Regions from separate parts of the Brevibacterium paucivorans genome, predicted to be linked through region 1. Evidence: riboswitches for the same ligand, from Rfam matches in the RefSeq annotation. Region 1 holds a riboswitch; the other holds the start of a gene.
What was found. Region 1 has a riboswitch for thiamine pyrophosphate ahead of JOE56_RS07345 (ECF transporter S component). Riboswitches for the same ligand answer to the same signal wherever they lie in the genome.
Positions count from the first base shown of each region.

Region 2: it holds a riboswitch for thiamine pyrophosphate, as region 1 does, so the genes downstream of both, thiM (hydroxyethylthiazole kinase) here and JOE56_RS07345 (ECF transporter S component) in region 1, are expected to answer to the same signal.

Region 1 covers NZ_JAFBCP010000001.1:1,587,223-1,596,003, forward strand. The annotation lists gene JOE56_RS07320 (hypothetical protein) at 1-426, shown strand, start outside; gene radA (DNA repair protein RadA) at 526-1,866, opposite strand; gene JOE56_RS07330 (putative quinol monooxygenase) at 1,902-2,219, shown strand; gene JOE56_RS07335 (energy-coupling factor transporter transmembrane component T family protein) at 2,216-2,995, opposite strand; gene JOE56_RS11640 (ABC transporter ATP-binding protein) at 2,985-4,370, opposite strand; gene JOE56_RS07345 (ECF transporter S component) at 4,367-4,981, opposite strand; TPP riboswitch at 5,007-5,109, opposite strand; gene JOE56_RS07350 (DUF4916 domain-containing protein) at 5,179-5,718, opposite strand; gene JOE56_RS07355 (purple acid phosphatase family protein) at 5,901-7,196, shown strand; gene JOE56_RS07360 (MmgE/PrpD family protein) at 7,398-8,781, shown strand, end outside.
Region 2 covers NZ_JAFBCP010000001.1:710,730-719,510, reverse strand. The annotation lists gene JOE56_RS03380 (pseudouridine synthase) at 1-387, shown strand, start outside; gene JOE56_RS03375 (HsmA family protein) at 438-833, opposite strand; gene guaB (IMP dehydrogenase) at 1,003-2,529, shown strand; TPP riboswitch at 2,568-2,658, shown strand; gene thiM (hydroxyethylthiazole kinase) at 2,649-3,533, shown strand; gene thiE (thiamine phosphate synthase) at 3,530-4,231, shown strand; gene thiD (bifunctional hydroxymethylpyrimidine kinase/phosphomethylpyrimidine kinase) at 4,278-5,132, shown strand; gene JOE56_RS03350 (TenA family protein) at 5,197-5,952, shown strand; gene JOE56_RS03345 (alcohol dehydrogenase catalytic domain-containing protein) at 6,035-7,180, shown strand; gene JOE56_RS03340 (GuaB3 family IMP dehydrogenase-related protein) at 7,201-8,319, shown strand; gene JOE56_RS03335 (SURF1 family protein) at 8,345-8,781, shown strand, end outside.

The DNA of each region.
Region 1 (8,781 bases):
TCTGCCAAGACCGACAAGCCCAGCTATAAACCCAATTCGGTGATCAAGCTTGAGCTGGGTGTGACGAATAAGCACAAGGCGTCGTGCGCAATCGACGTGGGGCCCCAGAAGCAGACGTTCACCGTGAAAAAGGACAAGGACACCGTGTGGAGTTCCGCGTTCTGTGTGAGCGGTCAGCAAAAGGACCAGACTCAGGTGTTTGTGTCGGGTGCCAATAAGAAGTCGGTTTTGCCGTGGGACATGATCCCCACGGACGACAAGTGCAACCGCACAAAAGACACGCTGGACCCCGGCGAATACACGCTGGTGACCAAGCTAGGCGACATCGAGAGCCAACCGGCTAAGTTCGTGGTCGAAAAGCCGGAAGCGAAGAAGCCCGAAGGTGGGGATAAGCCTGAGGGTGAGAAAAAGACCAAGGGCAACTGAATCTTGCCACGAAACGTGGCGCGAAACGGCGCAAAGCGAGCAAAACTACGCAACATAATGCGCCGTATCGCTCGTTTAGCGCTGTCTGGTCCGGCTCACCTACCGCTTCAGCGTCAACTCGATCGCTTGAGCCAGGTTGCTCACTTCCTTCACCCGAATACCTTTGGGCAGGGTCACATCGGCAAGCGACCCGCTAGCAACTACGGCAGTGTCGATTCCCATGCGCGCAGCCTCTGCCAGCCGTTGCCCCACGTTGGGCACGCGCCTGATTTCGCCGGACAGGCTCAATTCGCCAATCGCCACCAAACGTGAATACTGAGGTTTGTCCGCCGCAGCCGACGCCAGCGCCAAAGCCACTGCCAGGTCAGCCGCCGGTTCTTGAATCTTCGCCCCACCCACGGTCGATACGAAAACATCAGACCGGGCCAGATTCATGCTTTTCGAGGCCACCGCAATGAGCATGGCCACACGGTTGAAATCCATTCCACTCACGGTTCGCCGAGGATTCCCACCGGCAGCCTCCATAGTGAGGGCCTGCACCTCGATGACCAAAGGCCGTTTACCGTCCAGCGTCACCGTCAAACACGTGCCCGGCGCGTTAGTTTGCGACCGGGAAAGGAACAACCCAGAAGGGTCGGATTCGCTGGTGATACCTTCCTCGGTCATGGCAAAACAGCCCACTTCATCGGTTGGGCCAAAGCGGTTCTTAATCGCCCGCAACATGCGTAGACGCGTGTGCTTATCGCCTTCGAACGAACACACCACATCGACCAAGTGCTCCAAAAGCCGAGGCCCCGCGACCGTCCCGTCCTTGGTGATGTGCCCCACCAGCACGGTGGGCAGGTTGCGCGCTTTCGCGGCCCTGATCACCGCGGACGCAACTTCGCGCACCTGCGTGACACCGCCGGGCACGCCTTCCACCCGGTCAGAGGCCAGGGTCTGTACGGAATCCACGATGAGCAGTTCCGGGTCTTCCACCTCGATGAGCCCCAAAACCGCCGCCAAATCAGTTTCGTTGGCCAGCAGCAGATTGTCTGACAGCGCCCCTGTGCGTTCAGCGCGCAGACGTACCTGCCCCTGCGATTCCTCGCCGGTGACGTACAGGACGCGCCTGCCCGCCTTCGCGGCCTTCGCGGACACGTCGAGCAACAGCGTGGACTTACCCACCCCAGGTTCGCCGGCCAGCAGGATCACGGCACCTGGCACCAGCCCGCCTCCCAGCACGCGGTCAAGTTCGCTCACCCCCGTTGATGTCGCCGAGGCGGTCGTTGCGTCCACCTGTGTGACCGGGGTGGCGCGTTTGCCAGAAAAAGTGGCTTGGGTTTTGACGGACACACCTGGGCCGGCGTTTTCTTCCAGGGTTCCCCACGACTGGCACTTGGGGCACTTGCCCATCCACTTGGGGGTTGAAGATCCGCATTCGCTACACGTGTACGCCATAGATCTATGTTCCCACGACACCTACACTGGGGACTATGTACTTCATTGTCGTGAAATATGACGTCAAACCAGAATCTGTAGACCAGTGGCCTGAAATCGTTCGTGAGTTCACTGAGGCCACTCGTGCTGAAGAAGGAAACCTGTTCTTCGAGTGGTCCAAGAGCCTGGAAAACGACAACCAGTACGTACTGGTTGAAGGGTTCACCGACGAAGGCGCTGAACCTCACGTCACCAGTGACCATTTTGCCAAGGGCCTCGAAGCTATGCGCCCGCACCTGGTTTCGACCCCGCAGATCATTTCTCGCCAGGTCGAAGGCAACGGCTTCGAAGATATGGGCGAACTGAAGATCTAACTCAAAATAAAGTTCCAATGCCCGGTGACCACGGTCGCGGTGATGCATGTAGCCGCCAGCACAGCGGCACACCCCATCGCAACCCAGTCACCGACACCCAGGCTTACACGCCGGGTCCACGTGCGACCCTTGGTGCCAAACGCACGCCCCTCCATAGCCATCGCTAAGCGCACTGCTCGCCGGATCGCCTCGGTGAGCAGTGCGAACGCGATAGGGAAGAAATCGCGAAGGCCACCCAAGAAACCTCCGTGGGAGACACCTCGGGCACGGCGGGCAAACCGGATCGTCTCCAACTGTTCTGACAACAGCCCCGCCAACCGCGCGGCTCCCAACGCCCCCAAAACGAATCGTTCAGGCATTTTCCATAGCTGAACCAGGGAATCAGCCAGTTCAGTGGAATCGATCGAAAACGCTAAAACAACACACGGCAACGCCATTGCCAGCGACCGCAAGAACAGCGCAAAGCCCAGTTCAACAGACCTGCTCGTCACCTCATACGGTCCAAAGGTGAACAGGACTGGGCCAGCCCCTTCAGCCAACAGAACAGTTGCCCACCCCGTTGCAAACGCGGCCAGCGGAATGAACCACAAATGGGTAAACAACCGCTTCACCGGAAACCCAGTCAGCGGGAAAAACACAATCACAAACACCATCATGAGTGACGCGCTGACCACGTCAATCGACAGGACAACCCCCACCGTAATCAGCAACATAATGGCGATCTTGGTGAGCGGGTTGGTGCGCGTGAGCGGAGTTGAACGAACCTCAAATCCCATACTCGTCAGCCCCCACTGCGTGAATAAAATCCGGGTCGTGCGTGACCGTCAGCAGGGCCGCCCCGCCATCAACCGCTTCGTTGAGTAACCGGGCCAGCTCGCGCCAGCTGTGCGCATCTTGCCCAAACGTGGGCTCGTCCACAATGAGAACGGGCGCGGCCAGCATGCACGCGACACTCAACCGCCGCTTCTCGCCACCGCTGAGTGTCGACGGGTGCGCTAATGCCACATGGTCAAGTCGTAACCGCTCCAACACCGAGTCCGGGTCCACCCCGCCCAACACCAACTCGTCACGCACCGTGCGAGTGACGAACTGGTGCTCAGGAGTCTGAAACACCTTCCCAATCCTGCGCGCCAACGCCCGCGCTTTCCACTTTTGTGGGCTGGCGCTACGTACGGGAAACTCTGGCGCCCAGGCTTGTAGTTCAGGGCTTGCTGTGACCTGCCCCGCCCGAGGTCGTAAAAGCCCAGCCGCCGTCAGGGCCGCAGTGGACTTCCCGGCCCCGTTGGCCCCCGTGATCGCTAACGCTTGGCCTTGGGCCAGGGAAAACTCCACGTGGTTGACGTCCGTTTGACGTCCCACGGTGGCGTCGACTTCCAGCATCTGCGGACCAGTGGCCTCGCGTAACTTGCGACGCTTTGGGCGCACGTGGCTGAGCCACAAGCCGGCGTCTTCCAACTCCTGACGATGTGTTTCCATGATCTGATGCGGTGGACCATCGGCAATCACCCCGGTGGGGGAGAGGACCACCATACGATCCACATGGTCTGCCCACAGATCCAGCCGGTGCTCCACCACCAAAAGCGTCGCGCCGGTCTCATCGGCAGCCCTGATAACAGCGTCCCTCAATCCAGGAGCTGACTGCGGGTCAATGTTTGCCGTGGGCTCATCCAACAAGATGATCGACGGGCGCATCGCCAGTACACCAGCGAGAGCCACCCGCTGTTTCTGCCCACCCGACAGTTTGGACGTGGGCCAATCCTGCGGAAACGGCAACCCCACCGTGTCTAGAGCCCACTGCACGCGGTCAGCGATCTCCCCGACTGGAACACGCAGATTCTCGGCCCCAAACGCAATGTCAGGGCCAATCCGCGACAATACTGCCTGCGAATCGGGATCCTGCAATACCAGGCCGGTACGACCTCGGGTAGGGTCCGGAGCCGTTCCGTCGATAAGCAACTGCCCAAACTGAGTTCCCGACTCGCTGGGCAGAACACCGGCCACAGCGTGCAAGAACGTAGACTTGCCGGCCCCGGACGCCCCTGCGATCAGAACACGCTCGCCAGCCTCAATCTCCACCGAAATCCCGGTGAGGGCGGCACGTTTACGGCCGGCGTGCTTCCACCCAAAATCGGTTGCGCTGAGGTGACTCACACCTCGCGCCCGGTGTTGCCAGACGCAAACGCGTTAAGCGCTCCAGCTGATGCGAGCATGCGCGTGAGCAACCACGGGATCACCCCAGCCAAAACTGCTGATGACAGCACGGCAAGACCGGTGTAAGCAACCCGGAAGCCTAGCGACCATTCCGCAAGGTAGATGATCGATTCGTGAACACCCATGAACAGTCCCGCGAGCATGGCAGCCAGAATGCTCACGGGGAGCGTGAACTTGCGGTACCTGAACGCGGCAAAAACGAGCTCTGCGCCGAGCCCCTGTAGGAACCCGGAGAACACCGCAACCACACCAAAGTGGGAGCCCAAAACAGCCTCGAAAATCGCGGCCAGCAGCTCACAGAACAGCGCGGCACCAGGCTTGCGGATGATCATTGCGGCCAGCGGGCCCGCGAGCACCCACACGCCACCAAACAGGGCCACAGCAGGCGGGAAAGTCGTGGCAAATAGCAACTCAAAACCACTCCACAGAGCTGCCCACAAGGCAAACAAAAGCCCGACCGCAACCGCGATTACGGCGCACACAACAATGTCAACAACTCGCCACGAGTACGTGTGAGCCTGAGTCTTTTCAGTCGCTGTCGTCGATGACATGTATCCTCCCAAGGATTCAGGAGGGGTAAAGAGAATCTCGACTCCCTTCGGCGGTCCTAACCGCATCAGGTTCGAGGGTCTGCATAAGCACTCTCAGCGCCCCTGATGGCGCTCCCCTGTCGCGGATCACACATTACACATAAACGGAGTATGAATAAACTTCTGGGAAGAAACTGCCCGAGGTGTTCCCCGGCTTTCTAAGGCAGGATCCCCAGGTGCGCAAGGGCTGCCTTGACGATGTGGTGCTGGCCGTGGCACATGTCGGCGATGATGTCGTCGCGCAGAAGTTCTTGAGGGGTGAACCAGTCGAAGCTCAACGCGTCTTGGCGGGGAGTGCATTCGCCTCGCACCTGCAGGATGTAGCACAGGGCCACTGCGTGCTGGCGAGGGTCGTAATAGTTGCTCACGCCTTGAGTGGGGAAGTATTCGGCCACATGGAACGGGGTAAGCGAGGTGGGAAAAACCGGTAGCGCAAGAGGGCCCAGGTCCTGTTCGCAGTGCCGGGCGAGTGCACTGCGCAGAGTTTCGTGGAAGCGGACACGACCACCGACGATTTCGCGGCCCAGGGTCTGGTCTGGAAGGGTGCGCAGGAGCAGACCAATCCGTTCAACCTCGCCACTGTCACTCACTTGAACGGGTACTCCGTGTACATATGTGAGCGGGAGCTTGCGCCTGAGGCGGTTGAGCTCTTCAGGTTCGAGCCAGTTTTCGTCATAGTCCAAAGCGGTGCGCGTCATACCGGCAATTTTTGCACAAATTTCGCTCACAGCGTACAAGCGTTTCACCGCGAAAACATCACGTGACTGCGCACAGGTCACCTGCGGTGCACCCAAAGGTCGAACGCAGTTAACCCAAAACGGTCACTATATGGGCCGTTGTCAGTTGTTGTAGCTAGACGCCTGCCCAGAGGAGCTTTCGAATGAAGATCAAGTCGCTTGCCACCACGCTCGGACTCGTTGCATTGCTGTCATCCGGGGGTCTGAGTCCCGCCCTGGGTACGGGCGCCGAGGCGACGAAAAAGGCCGACATCTACAACCTCGGCATGCAGGTGGGCGACCGCAACACCGACCGCGCCTTCACGTGGTACACCAAGAAGATCGGCGAACAGAGCGTCAAGATCGCTCCCGTCAAGGAAATGGTGGGTGGCAAACTTCCGGAAGGCGCTCGCACGGTCAAAGAAGAAAAATCGGGAGTGTCAATTGACCGCGCTCGCCTCTACCACCAGGCGCACGTCATGGGGCTGAAAGCGAACACCCGGTACGCATACCAGGTTGGGTCCGACAAAAACGGATGGTCGGACGTCTACACGTTCTCGACCCCAAAGTCTTTCGCCGCTGACAACGGTGAATTCCTAGCGGTAGGCGACCCACAGATCGGCTCCGGCAACGGAAAGCCCAACGATGCAGAAGGCTGGAACCGGACAGTCACCTCGGCCGCTAAGGCACACCCGAACGCACGATTCCTCTTGAGCCTCGGCGACCAGATCGACACCGGCACGGGCAAACAGTACGACGCGTTCTTCGCGCCAGACGTCATGCGCACACTCCCGCACATGACAATCAAGGGCAACCACGAAATGCTCAACCCCGTTAGCCACATCCAACACTTCCGCCAGCCAAACCAGAAAGGCATTGGCGACTACTGGTACAAGGACGCTGGGGTGCTGTTTATCGTCCTGGACAGCAACAACCCCAACTGGAAGAAACACGGCCAGTTCATCAAGGACGTCAAAGCCGACCAGGGGCGTGACGCAAACTGGACGGTCGTCGCCTTCCACCACGCGCCATACTCGTCCGGCCCGCACCGCGACGACGCTGACGTGAAACTGTTGCGCGAAAAGCTTCCAAAATATATCGCCGAGGCCGATGTCGACCTCGTGATGAATGGCCACGACCACGTGTACACCCGTAGCTACCTGACAAACGGAGACGGTGCCAAAGTCGCAGGCGCGAAGGGTGGTAGCAAGCAGGTCAAGAAGAAGGGCGAGGCGATCTACATGACCGCAACCTCATCGAGCGGTTCTAAGTTCTACAGCAACAAGGATGGCGCCGACTGGGCTGCTGTGGCCAAAGGCAACAAGGTGCCCGGCTACGTGGGTGTGAAGGCACAACGTTGCTCGTTGCGCGTGACTGCGTACGAGGTTTCAACGACAGGCAAGCGGGGAACGCTCGACACCTTTACCCTGACTGACCGGTCAAACCGCGGCTGCAAGTAGGCCGACAAATTCGACGACAAATCCGACCTGCATTTGGGAAACGCCGACCGCGTCGTTTATCTTGATGTCGAGATACTTGTGAAGTGCCTCACTGATGTTCGGGCCACAACCAGGGGCCCGGTGCTATGACGCTTCTCATAGGTAATAGAGTGGTAGACACCACATACGAATGCGGACCAACCCGCGCGAAGGAGACCTCGCATGATCAATCACGAAGTTCGTACGTACAAGTCCTCAGAGAACCTGCCACGTGAAGAGCAGCTGGCCTACAAAATCGCCCAGGTTGCTGCTGACCCGGTAGAAGTTGACGCCGATGTCACTGACATGGTGATCAACCGCGTTATCGACAACGCCGCTGTTGCCGCCGCATCCGTGTTCCGTTCGGCCCCTAAGCACGCACGCGAACAGTCCCTCGCCCACAAGCTGGAGCCAGGCTCCACCGTATTCGGTGTTTCCAACGACACCCACATCTCACCTGAATGGGCGGCATGGGCAAACGGTGTCGCCGTTCGTGAACTCGACTTCCACGACACCTTCCTGGCAAAGGAATACTCCCACCCAGGTGACAACATCCCAGCGATTCTGGCTGTTGCACAGCACAAGGGAATCGGCGGTAAGGACCTGGTCAACGGTATTGCTACCGGATACGAAATCCAGGTCGACCTGGTCAAGGGCATCTGCCTGCACGAGCACAAGATCGACCACGTCGCTCACTTGGGCCCATCCGCGGCTGCCGGAATCGGTGCGCTTCTCCACCTCCCAACCGACGTCATCTACCAGGCCGTAGGCCAGGCTCTGCACGTCACCACGGCAACCCGCCAGTCACGTAAGGGTGAAATTTCGTCCTGGAAGGCTCACGCTCCAGCATTTGCAGGCAAGATGGCCGTTGAAGCTGTTGACCGCGCTATGCGTGGCGAAGGCGCTCCAAGCCCCATCTACGAAGGTGAAGACGGCGTTATCGCATGGATCCTTTCCGGCCCTGAAGCCCGCTACACCGTTCCGCTGCCAGGTGAAGGCGAATCGAAGCGCGCGATCCTGGACACCTACACCAAGGAACACTCCGCGGAATACCAGGCTCAGGCACTCATCGACTTGGCTCGCAAGATGGGTCGCGAAATCGATGACCTGTCGCAGATCGAAAAGATCACCATCCACACCTCACACCACACGCACAACGTGATTGGTACCGGTGCGAACGACCCACAGAAGATGGATCCAAAGGCGTCGCGTGAAACGCTCGACCACTCGATCATGTACATCTTCGCGGTCGCTATGGAAGACCAGGGCTGGCACCACGAAAAGTCCTACGCACCTGAGCGTGCGGGACGCCCAGAAACCGTTGAACTGTGGCACAAGATCGAAACCCGCGAAGACCCAGAGTGGACCCGTCGCTACCACTCCACCGACCCCAACGAACTGGCATTCGGTGGTCGCGTGGAAATCGTGTTCAAGGACGGCTCCACCAAGGTTGACGAAATCGCTGTTGCCGACGCTCACCCCAACGGTGCTCGTCCGTTCGTGCGCGAAAACTACGTTCAGAAGTTCCGCACGCTTGCCGAAGGCATCGTTTCGGAAGCAGAGCAGA
Region 2 (8,781 bases), 880 kb from region 1:
GACCCGGCGGCGTTTCCGCGTGAGTGCGAGTCGCGGATCGAAAAAGACAAGGGAACACGTGGTGTTAGAGAAGTCGACGGGCCCATCAACGCGCGTTCTCGTATCGAGTTTTCACACGTGGTTGGCACGTATGAGGGTGATCCTGTTGGCCGGTTTGTGCTCACTCCGCACACGGGCAAAACTCATCAGTTGCGGGTTCACATGTTAGGCGCAGGCGTGCCGATCCTGGGTGATCCCGTTTACCCACACGACCTGGACCAGGACCCGTACGACTTTTCGCACCCGCTGCGTTTGTGTGCCGTTGGGCTTGAGTTCCGAGACCCGCTCAGTGGTGAGGAACGCCGCTTTGCGTCCAGGATCAAATTGAGTCCAAACGGCGCAAAGTGAGCATGACGGCGCAATATATTGCGTAGTTTCGCTCGTTTTGCGCCGTTACACTACAGCATTCCGCCAACCATTCCGGTGAAGTAGGGGACCAGCCAAATACCCCACACCACAAGAGAAAATTTGTGGAACACTGCACGCGCACGGTCCGAACCTTTGATCATGACGTAAAGCGCCCACACAAAGTGGATGGCCATGAGCAGAAGCGCCAACGCTCCGGTGACAGCCATGATGAGCCCCAAGATCTGGGCGGCCTCGCCACCAAAAGAGAAAGAGTCGGACTGCGCGATTCGGCGCATGAACTCGGTTCCAGTTGCGTCGCACACCAATCCCAGCCCAAACAGGATCACATGAGGCCACGTGAGAACTTTTTTCTTATGTTCTGCCCACACACCCATGGTGTAGAAAACCAGGGCTGCAGTGATGAAAGCAATAGCAAAAATCAACATAACTTCAGTGTGCTCTTAGCCCCTCTCGAATCCATCGCCCAGCGGGTTGGTTGTCCCATCAACCAAACGGTTGAGTCACCTGTTTATAAACTCACACCCTCACGGTCATGACTGCCAGTCGAAAGCGTTAGGATTGCGGGTATTGGTAGGACAAAAGGGGAGGGGCCCAATGAGCGAAGTTGAACAGCATTTCCGCGAAGCAGAGAATCCGTTTTCACTCACCGGTTTGACCTACGACGACGTCCTGTTGCTCCCCGGAGACACCGACGTCATCCCGTCTGAAGCTTCAACTCGCACCCGGTTGACTCGCGAACTCGACATCAACATCCCTCTGATTTCTGCCGCCATGGACACGGTGACCGAAAGCCGGATGGCTATTGCCATGGCACGCATCGGTGGAATTGGAATCATCCACCGCAACCTAAGCAAAGAAGACCAGGCAGCCCAGGTCGACTATGTAAAGCGCTCGGAGTCGGGCATGATCACCGACCCCGTGACCATCACCGCCGACAAGACCCTGCAAGAGCTCGACGAAATGTGTGGCCAGTACCGCATCTCGGGTCTTCCTGTTGTGGACGAAAACAACGTGCTCGTGGGAATCATCACCAACCGTGACCTGCGCTTCGTTCCTCGAGCAGAGTTCGCCACAAAAACGGTTGGCGAAATCATGACAAAGGCACCTTTGATCACAGCTCCAGTAGGCGTGAGCTCAGAAGAAGCCTTTGAAATCCTTGCTGAACACAAGGTCGAGAAGCTGCCACTCGTCGACGAGAACAATGTGATCCGCGGGCTCATCACCGTTAAAGACTTCGTCAAGAGCGAAGAGTACCCCCTGGCGTCCAAGGACTCTGAAGGTCGGCTCCTTGTAGGTGCCGCAGTAGGGTTCTACGGAGACGCGCTGGAGCGTGCCGGCCTGCTGGCCGAAGCTGGCGCTGACGTCATCGTGGTGGACACGGCTAACGGTCACGCACGTGGCGTCACCGACATGATCAAGACGCTCAAAAAGGACTCCGCTTTCTCTCACGTCCAAGTTATTGGTGGAAACGTCGCCACCCGCGAAGGCGCCCAAGCACTCATCGACGCAGGAGCCGACGCCATCAAGGTTGGAGTTGGACCAGGATCGATCTGCACCACCCGCATCGTGGCAGGTGTAGGAGTTCCACAGGTCACCGCGATTCACCTGGCCTATCAGGCCGCACGCGAAGCCGGCGTTCCGGTGATTGGTGACGGTGGATTGCAGTATTCGGGTGACATTGGCAAGGCACTGGTCGCCGGTGCCGACTCCGTGATGCTCGGTAGCCTCCTAGCCGGATGTAAGGAATCCCCAGGTGAACTGCTCCTGGTGAACGGAAAGCAGTACAAGACATACCGTGGCATGGGCTCGTTGGGTGCCATGGCGCCACGTAAGGGGCGTTCGTACTCCAAGGACCGCTACTTCCAGGCCGATGTCGCCACCGATACCGACCTCATCCCAGAAGGCGTCGAAGGTCGGGTCGCTTACCGCGGTGAACTCAAAAACGTCGCATACCAACTCACGGGTGGACTGCGCCAAACCATGTTCTACGTGGGCGCGCGCACGATTCCCGAACTCAAAGAACAAGGACGCTTTGTGCGCTTGACCGCAGCTGGACTTAAAGAAAGCCACCCACACGACATTCAAATGACGGTGGAAGCGCCCAACTACCAGTCACGCTAAAGGTAGTTCGCGAAACTCACACACCACATGTACAGTGTGGTTCAGACTCGGGGTGCCTTTTAAAGGCTGAGATCATACCCGTGAACCTGTTTGGTTAATGCCTGCGAAGGGAAGTCAGCGTGACGCCTGTATCTGACAGTCGTACCGGAAACGCGCCGGAATTCACTCCCGCGTTTCTCACCCACATGCGTGAGCTCACGCCACTGGTGCAATGCATCACCAACACTGTGGTGCAAGAAGTTGCCGCGAACATTCTGCTTGCATCGGGTGCATCACCTGCCATGATCGACCACGAAGCCGACGCTGCAGCTTTCGCCAAAGTCGCCAACGGTGTATCGGTGAACTTTGGGACTCCCAGCTCGCACACGTACTTATCCATTGACGCTGCCGTGCAACAGCGCACCGAGGACGGAACCACCTGGGTGTTAGACCCCGTTGGTTTGGGAGTGGCTCCGTTCCGAACTGCCCGGGTTTTCCGGGCCTTAAGCGAACGCCCCACCGTGGTGCGTGGAAACGCGTCCGAGGTGGCGGGGCTCGCCGGAATGGGTCAGGGCGCCCGAGGTATCGAAGCAGTGGACGATGTTGAGTCGGCTTTGCCTGCCGCACGTGAGCTCAGCCGCAAGTTCGGGTCCGTGGTGGCCATCTCTGGGCCTACAGACGCGATCGTCACCACGATCGGCGAAACCACCTATGTCAGCCACGTTTCAGGCGGGTCCACCTACATGCCACTCGTCGTAGGAACCGGGTGCTCCCTGGGAGCGCTCGTAGCAGGGTATGCAGGAACAGCCCACCACCTCCTCGGCGAATCAACTACCACGGAAGAAAAACTCACCCGCTACCACCAAGCCACCGTGACCGCGCACGCACACTTTGCGGCAGCCGGTCTGCGCGCACACGAACTGGCAGACGGGCCAGGTAGCTTCAAAGTTCATTTCCTGGACCAACTTCACGCAGTTACCGAAACTGATCTGCACGCAATCAACGTGACCACGGAGGAACTGTGACCAACCCTCGTTTGAGCGACATCGACGCGTCCCTGTACTTCATCACCGACACCAAAATGTGCGAACAGGCAGGACGCACGGTGGCACAAACGGTTGAACTGGCCGTGGCCGGGGGTGCCGGAATCGTGCAAGTACGCGACAAACACGCCACCGACGACACGTTCGCCACACTCACGTTGAGTGTTCTCGAAGCCGTCGAAAACGCCCGCCACACCAACAACATCACCCGCCCAGTGCCCGTGTTCGTCAACGACCGCGTCAAGGTCGCTGCCAGCCTCATCAATGACGGTCACGACGTTCACGTCCACGTAGGACAAGACGACACGAGCGTGCCTCAAGTGCGTGAACTCATCGGAAACACCCCACTGATAGGCCTGTCCGCCAACACCCCGGAAGAAATCGAAGCCGCCCGCGTCCACGGCGACTTCGGCAACGGGGGAGTGGACCTCCTGGGTGTGGGTCCCGTGTGGGACACCGCAACCAAAGAAGGTGCCCCAGCCGGGTTGGGTGTCGACACACTCAAAAACCTCATTGCCACCTCGGCGATCCCGGTCTTTGCCATTGGCGGAATTACAGCAGAGCGGGCAGCGCAACTTAAGGACACCTCGGTCGCGGGGGTATGCGTGGTATCAGCAATCTGCCTTGCCACCGACCCGCAAGTCGAGGCACGCAAAATCCACCACGCGTTTCAGAACTGACCCTCTGACCCCCTGTGGGGAACCCAAACCAGTTAAGGAGATCGACATGTCACGACCCCCTGTCGCGTTGAGTATCGCTGGAACAGACCCCTCCGGTGGAGCAGGCGTTCACGCCGACCTAAAAACCTTCACGGCCCTGCGCGCATACGGAACCTCAGTGATTACCGCGCTGCTCGCACAGAACACACACGGAGTCTCCCGCGTGTACGGGATCGACAACGATTTCGTGTCTGACCAGTTCGATTCGGTCCTCACGGATATGCCCGTAGACGCGACCAAAACCGGGATGCTGGGCACACGCCAACTCGTTGAGTTGGTTGCAGAACGCGCCGGCCGAGGTGGTTTAGGCTTCCTGGTCGTCGACCCTGTCATGGTGGCCACCTCCGGGCACCGACTGCTTGAAGAAGACGCCGTGGATGCCGTGCGCACGCTCATGGTGCCCGCCGCCCACGTCATCACTCCCAACCTTCCCGAAGCCGCACTTCTCTTAGGTGACGACGTTGAACCCGCCCACGACCTCGACACCATGCGCTACCAGGCACGCGAACTGATCGAACGCGGCGCCCGAGGTGTTCTGGTCAAAGGCGGCCACGGTGACGGCGACGAGGTACTCGACGTGCTGGCGCTCAACGACGGCACCGACGTCACTCTCACCGAATATCGCCACCAGCGCATCACCACCCCCAACACCCACGGAACCGGGTGCACGCTCTCGGCTGCGATTACCGCGCTGGCGGCCCGGCAGGCTCTGGAAGGAACCCTGGATGTTCCCGAGGTCGTCGGCACCGCCCTTGACTACCTCGCTCGCGCTTTGGAATCCGGCAAAGACTGGACACTGTCACTCGACCCCAACGGGGCCCACGGCCCCGTTGACCACATGGTGACGATCCCATCTCCGTGAAGTCTGACTGACAGCCTCCCTGAAACCCATCTCACTCAAACCCAACCCACTGAAAGGAACACTCATGACTACGACGACCTCGGCCGCCGAAATTGGTCGTGAACTACGCAACCTTTACGTTGCAGGCCCCCGCACGCAAGCCCTGTGGGACTCCTGCGACGACATCATCACCGCAACCGAAAACCTCACCTACCTACAGGAACTCGCAGCCGGTGACCTGGACGCACGCGCATTCACCAACTACCTCATCCAGGACGAAATCTACCTGGACGGGTACGCGCGCACCATGCTCCTGCTGGGGCACCGGGCCGCTAACAACGAAGACATGCGGTTCTGGGCAACCTCGGCGGGAACGGCCGTTGCGGTAGAAAACGAAATGCACGAAGCGCTACTCGAATCGACCGAATTTTCAAGCCACATTGCCGAACTCAACGACGAGAACGGAAAACCAGTCGCTTCGCCCACGACCTTGGGATACGTATCATTCCTCATGGCGACTGCGACCACCGAACCGTACGAGGTGGGAGTGGCCGGCGTTCTCCCATGCTTCTGGGTATATGCCCACGTAGGTAAGGTGCTCACCCGCCTGGTAGGCGACGGGATGGACGCGCACCCATACAAGCAGTGGATCGAAGAATACGACTCGGAAGAGTTCGACGCTGGAACCCGCCAGGCCGTCGAAATTCTGGAACGCGAGCTGGAAAACGCGCGCCCCGCTGAACGCGAAAAGATGGAAAAGACGTTCCGTCAGGCGTGCATGTACGAACTGCACTTCTGGGCGTCCGCACGCGTTGTGGAGCGTTTTGAACTGGTGAAGTAAAAGTCCGCTAGAACCCCTCACTTTGCGTTGAGTTGCGCATACCATGAGTTCAACGCAGGTTGACTTGGGTCAAGGAGGGTTCATGAAAATCACCGGTGCGGTCTTACGCGAAATGCGAGCCCAACGTCCATACGCGCAGTCCCGTCCACTCGACGTCACGTCAGTGGAACTGGACGAACCCGGCCCGCACGAGGTACTCATCCGCATGACCGCAGCCGGGCTGTGCCACTCTGACCTGTCTGTGGTGGACGGTAACCGACCTCGGCCCCTTCCTATGTTGCTGGGGCACGAAGGCGCCGGGGTCGTCGAGCAGGTGGGCGCGGGCGTCACCGGATTTTCCCCCGGCGACCACGTGGTGACGGTGTTCTTGCCTCGGTGCGGGCAGTGCGCCAACTGTGCGACCGACGGAAAGCTCCCGTGTACCCCGGGGACCGCGTCGAACAACGCCGGCGTTCTGCCTTTTGACGGAGACGTGCGCAGGCTCAGCGAATCCGGCGAAACCACCCACCCGCGAGCCGGTCACGCAGGCGAACCCATCAACCACCACCTGGGTGTGAGCGTGTTCGCCACCCATGCAGTGGTCAACGTCGCCTCGATCGTCAAGGTGGGTTCGGACGTCCCACCCCAAATTGCGGCGCCCCTGGGTTGTGCCGTTCTCACCGGGGGAGGTGCCGTGCTGAACGCGGGTAAACCGGGCCCTGGCGACGACATCATGGTGGTGGGCCTGGGCGGCGTGGGTATGGCCGCGTTGCTCACCGCGTTGAGCGTGGGGACCGGGGAAGTGATTGGCGTGGATGCCAACCCGGAGAAGTTGGAGAGGGCGCGCAAGTTGGGTGCGTCCCAGGTGTACACCCCGGCCGAGGTGGCAGAAGCTGGCGTCAAAGCCCCCGTTGTGATCGAGGCGGCTGGGCACCCCAAGGCGTTTGAAACCGCGTATTCAGCCACGGCTGTGGGCGGAACAACCGTGACGGTGGGTCTGCCTGCTCCTGATGCGCTTTCGCAGATTCACCCGCTGACCTTGACCGCTGAAGCCCGCACCGTTGTGGGCTCATACTTAGGGTCCGCTGTTCCTTCACGCGACATTCCAAAGTACGAACAGATGTGGCGGGACGGGAAGCTTCCGGTTGAAGAACTGGTGTCTGGAATCGTGCGCCTGGACGACATCAACGCGGCCATGGATACTCTTGCAGATGGTCAAGCTGTTCGACAGGTGATTCTCTTTGACTGACCGTGAGATACCCTTGAAGGGTGAGTAACGAAGTTGAAATTGGTCGCGGTAAGCGGGGGCGTCGCTCCTATTCTCTTGACGACGTAGCGGTGATTCCCGCTCGGCGAACTCGCGACCCTCAAGACGTTTCGCTGGCATGGCAGATCGACGCCTACCACTTTGAGCTCCCATTCATCGGCGCACCCATGGACTCGGTTGTGTCGCCCGCAACTGCGATTGCATTGGGTAAGTTCGGTGGCCTGGGCGTCCTGGACCTTGAAGGGCTGTGGACGCGTTACGAAGACCCACAGCCGTACTTGGACGAAATCGCGTCGCTTCCGGAAAACCAGGCGACCGTCCGCATGCAAGAAATCTATTCTGAACCCATCAAGGCCGAACTCATCACGGCACGGTTGAAAGAAATCCGTGAAGCGGGAGTCACCGTCGCTGGTGCGCTGACTCCGCAACGCACGCAAGAATTCTGGAAGACCGTCGTCGAAGCCGGAGTTGACTTGTTTGTGATTCGCGGAACCACGGTCTCCGCGGAGCACGTTTCAAGCGAAGCAGAACCACTCAACCTCAAACGCTTCATTTATGAACTCGACGTTCCAGTCATCGTCGGAGGCGCCGCTACGTACACGGCGAGCCTGCACCTCATGCGTACTGGAGCCGCCGGTGTTCTTGTCGGGTTCGGTGGCGGTGCCGCATCGACCACGCGCCGTACTTTGGGTATCCACGTGCCCATGGCTACCGCGATTGCCGACGTTCACGCGGCCCGCCGTGACTACATGGACGAATCGGGTGGTCGCTATGTTCACGTGATCGCCGACGGCGGTTTGGGAACATCCGGTGACATCGTGAAGGCATTTGCCATGGGGGCCGACGCTGTGATGCTCGGTTCTACTCTTTCGCGTGCAGAAGAGGCGCCCGGTCAAGGTTTCCACTGGGGAGCCGAAGCTCACCACTCTCACTTGCCACGTGGCCGTCGCGTCGAAATGGGTACGGTTGCCCCGCTTGAGCAGTTGCTCTTCGGCCCCGGCCACTCCGCTGTAGGTGAAGTTAACCTGGCCGGAGCGCTCCGCCGGGCCATGGCCACAACCGGTTACCTGGATCTCAAGGAGTTCCAGCGGGTTGACGTGACGGTTGCTCCGTACGTCTAAAAACGTGTAAGGGTACTGTCGCTTCATGTTGCGTTTGGCTTTCACCCCTAAATGGATTGGGGGGTTTGTTCTGGTCCTTGTTTTGGCGACCACTTTTGTGTTCCTGTCCATGTGGCAAGTAGACCGTGCGCAACACAAGAACGACGTGCATACCAGCGCGTTTGCCAATGACAAGACGCCACTCAACGAAGTGGTGTCGGCTCAAGTTCCCATGGCGTCGCGCGAAGCTGACCGCTTGGTAGAAGTGTCCGGCTCATATGTCCCGGAAGCCACAGTGTTGGTTGAAGGACGTCACCAGGATGGCCAACGCGGATACTGGGTCGTCACCATGTTCGCAGTCGACAAGGCGCGTCTGGGTGGTGGTTTGAGCGGAAAGAAGTCCGTTGCGATCCCTGTGATCCGCGGTTTTACCCCCGATGAAGCAACCGCGCGTAGCTCGCAAGCCCCAAGCGGGAAACACAC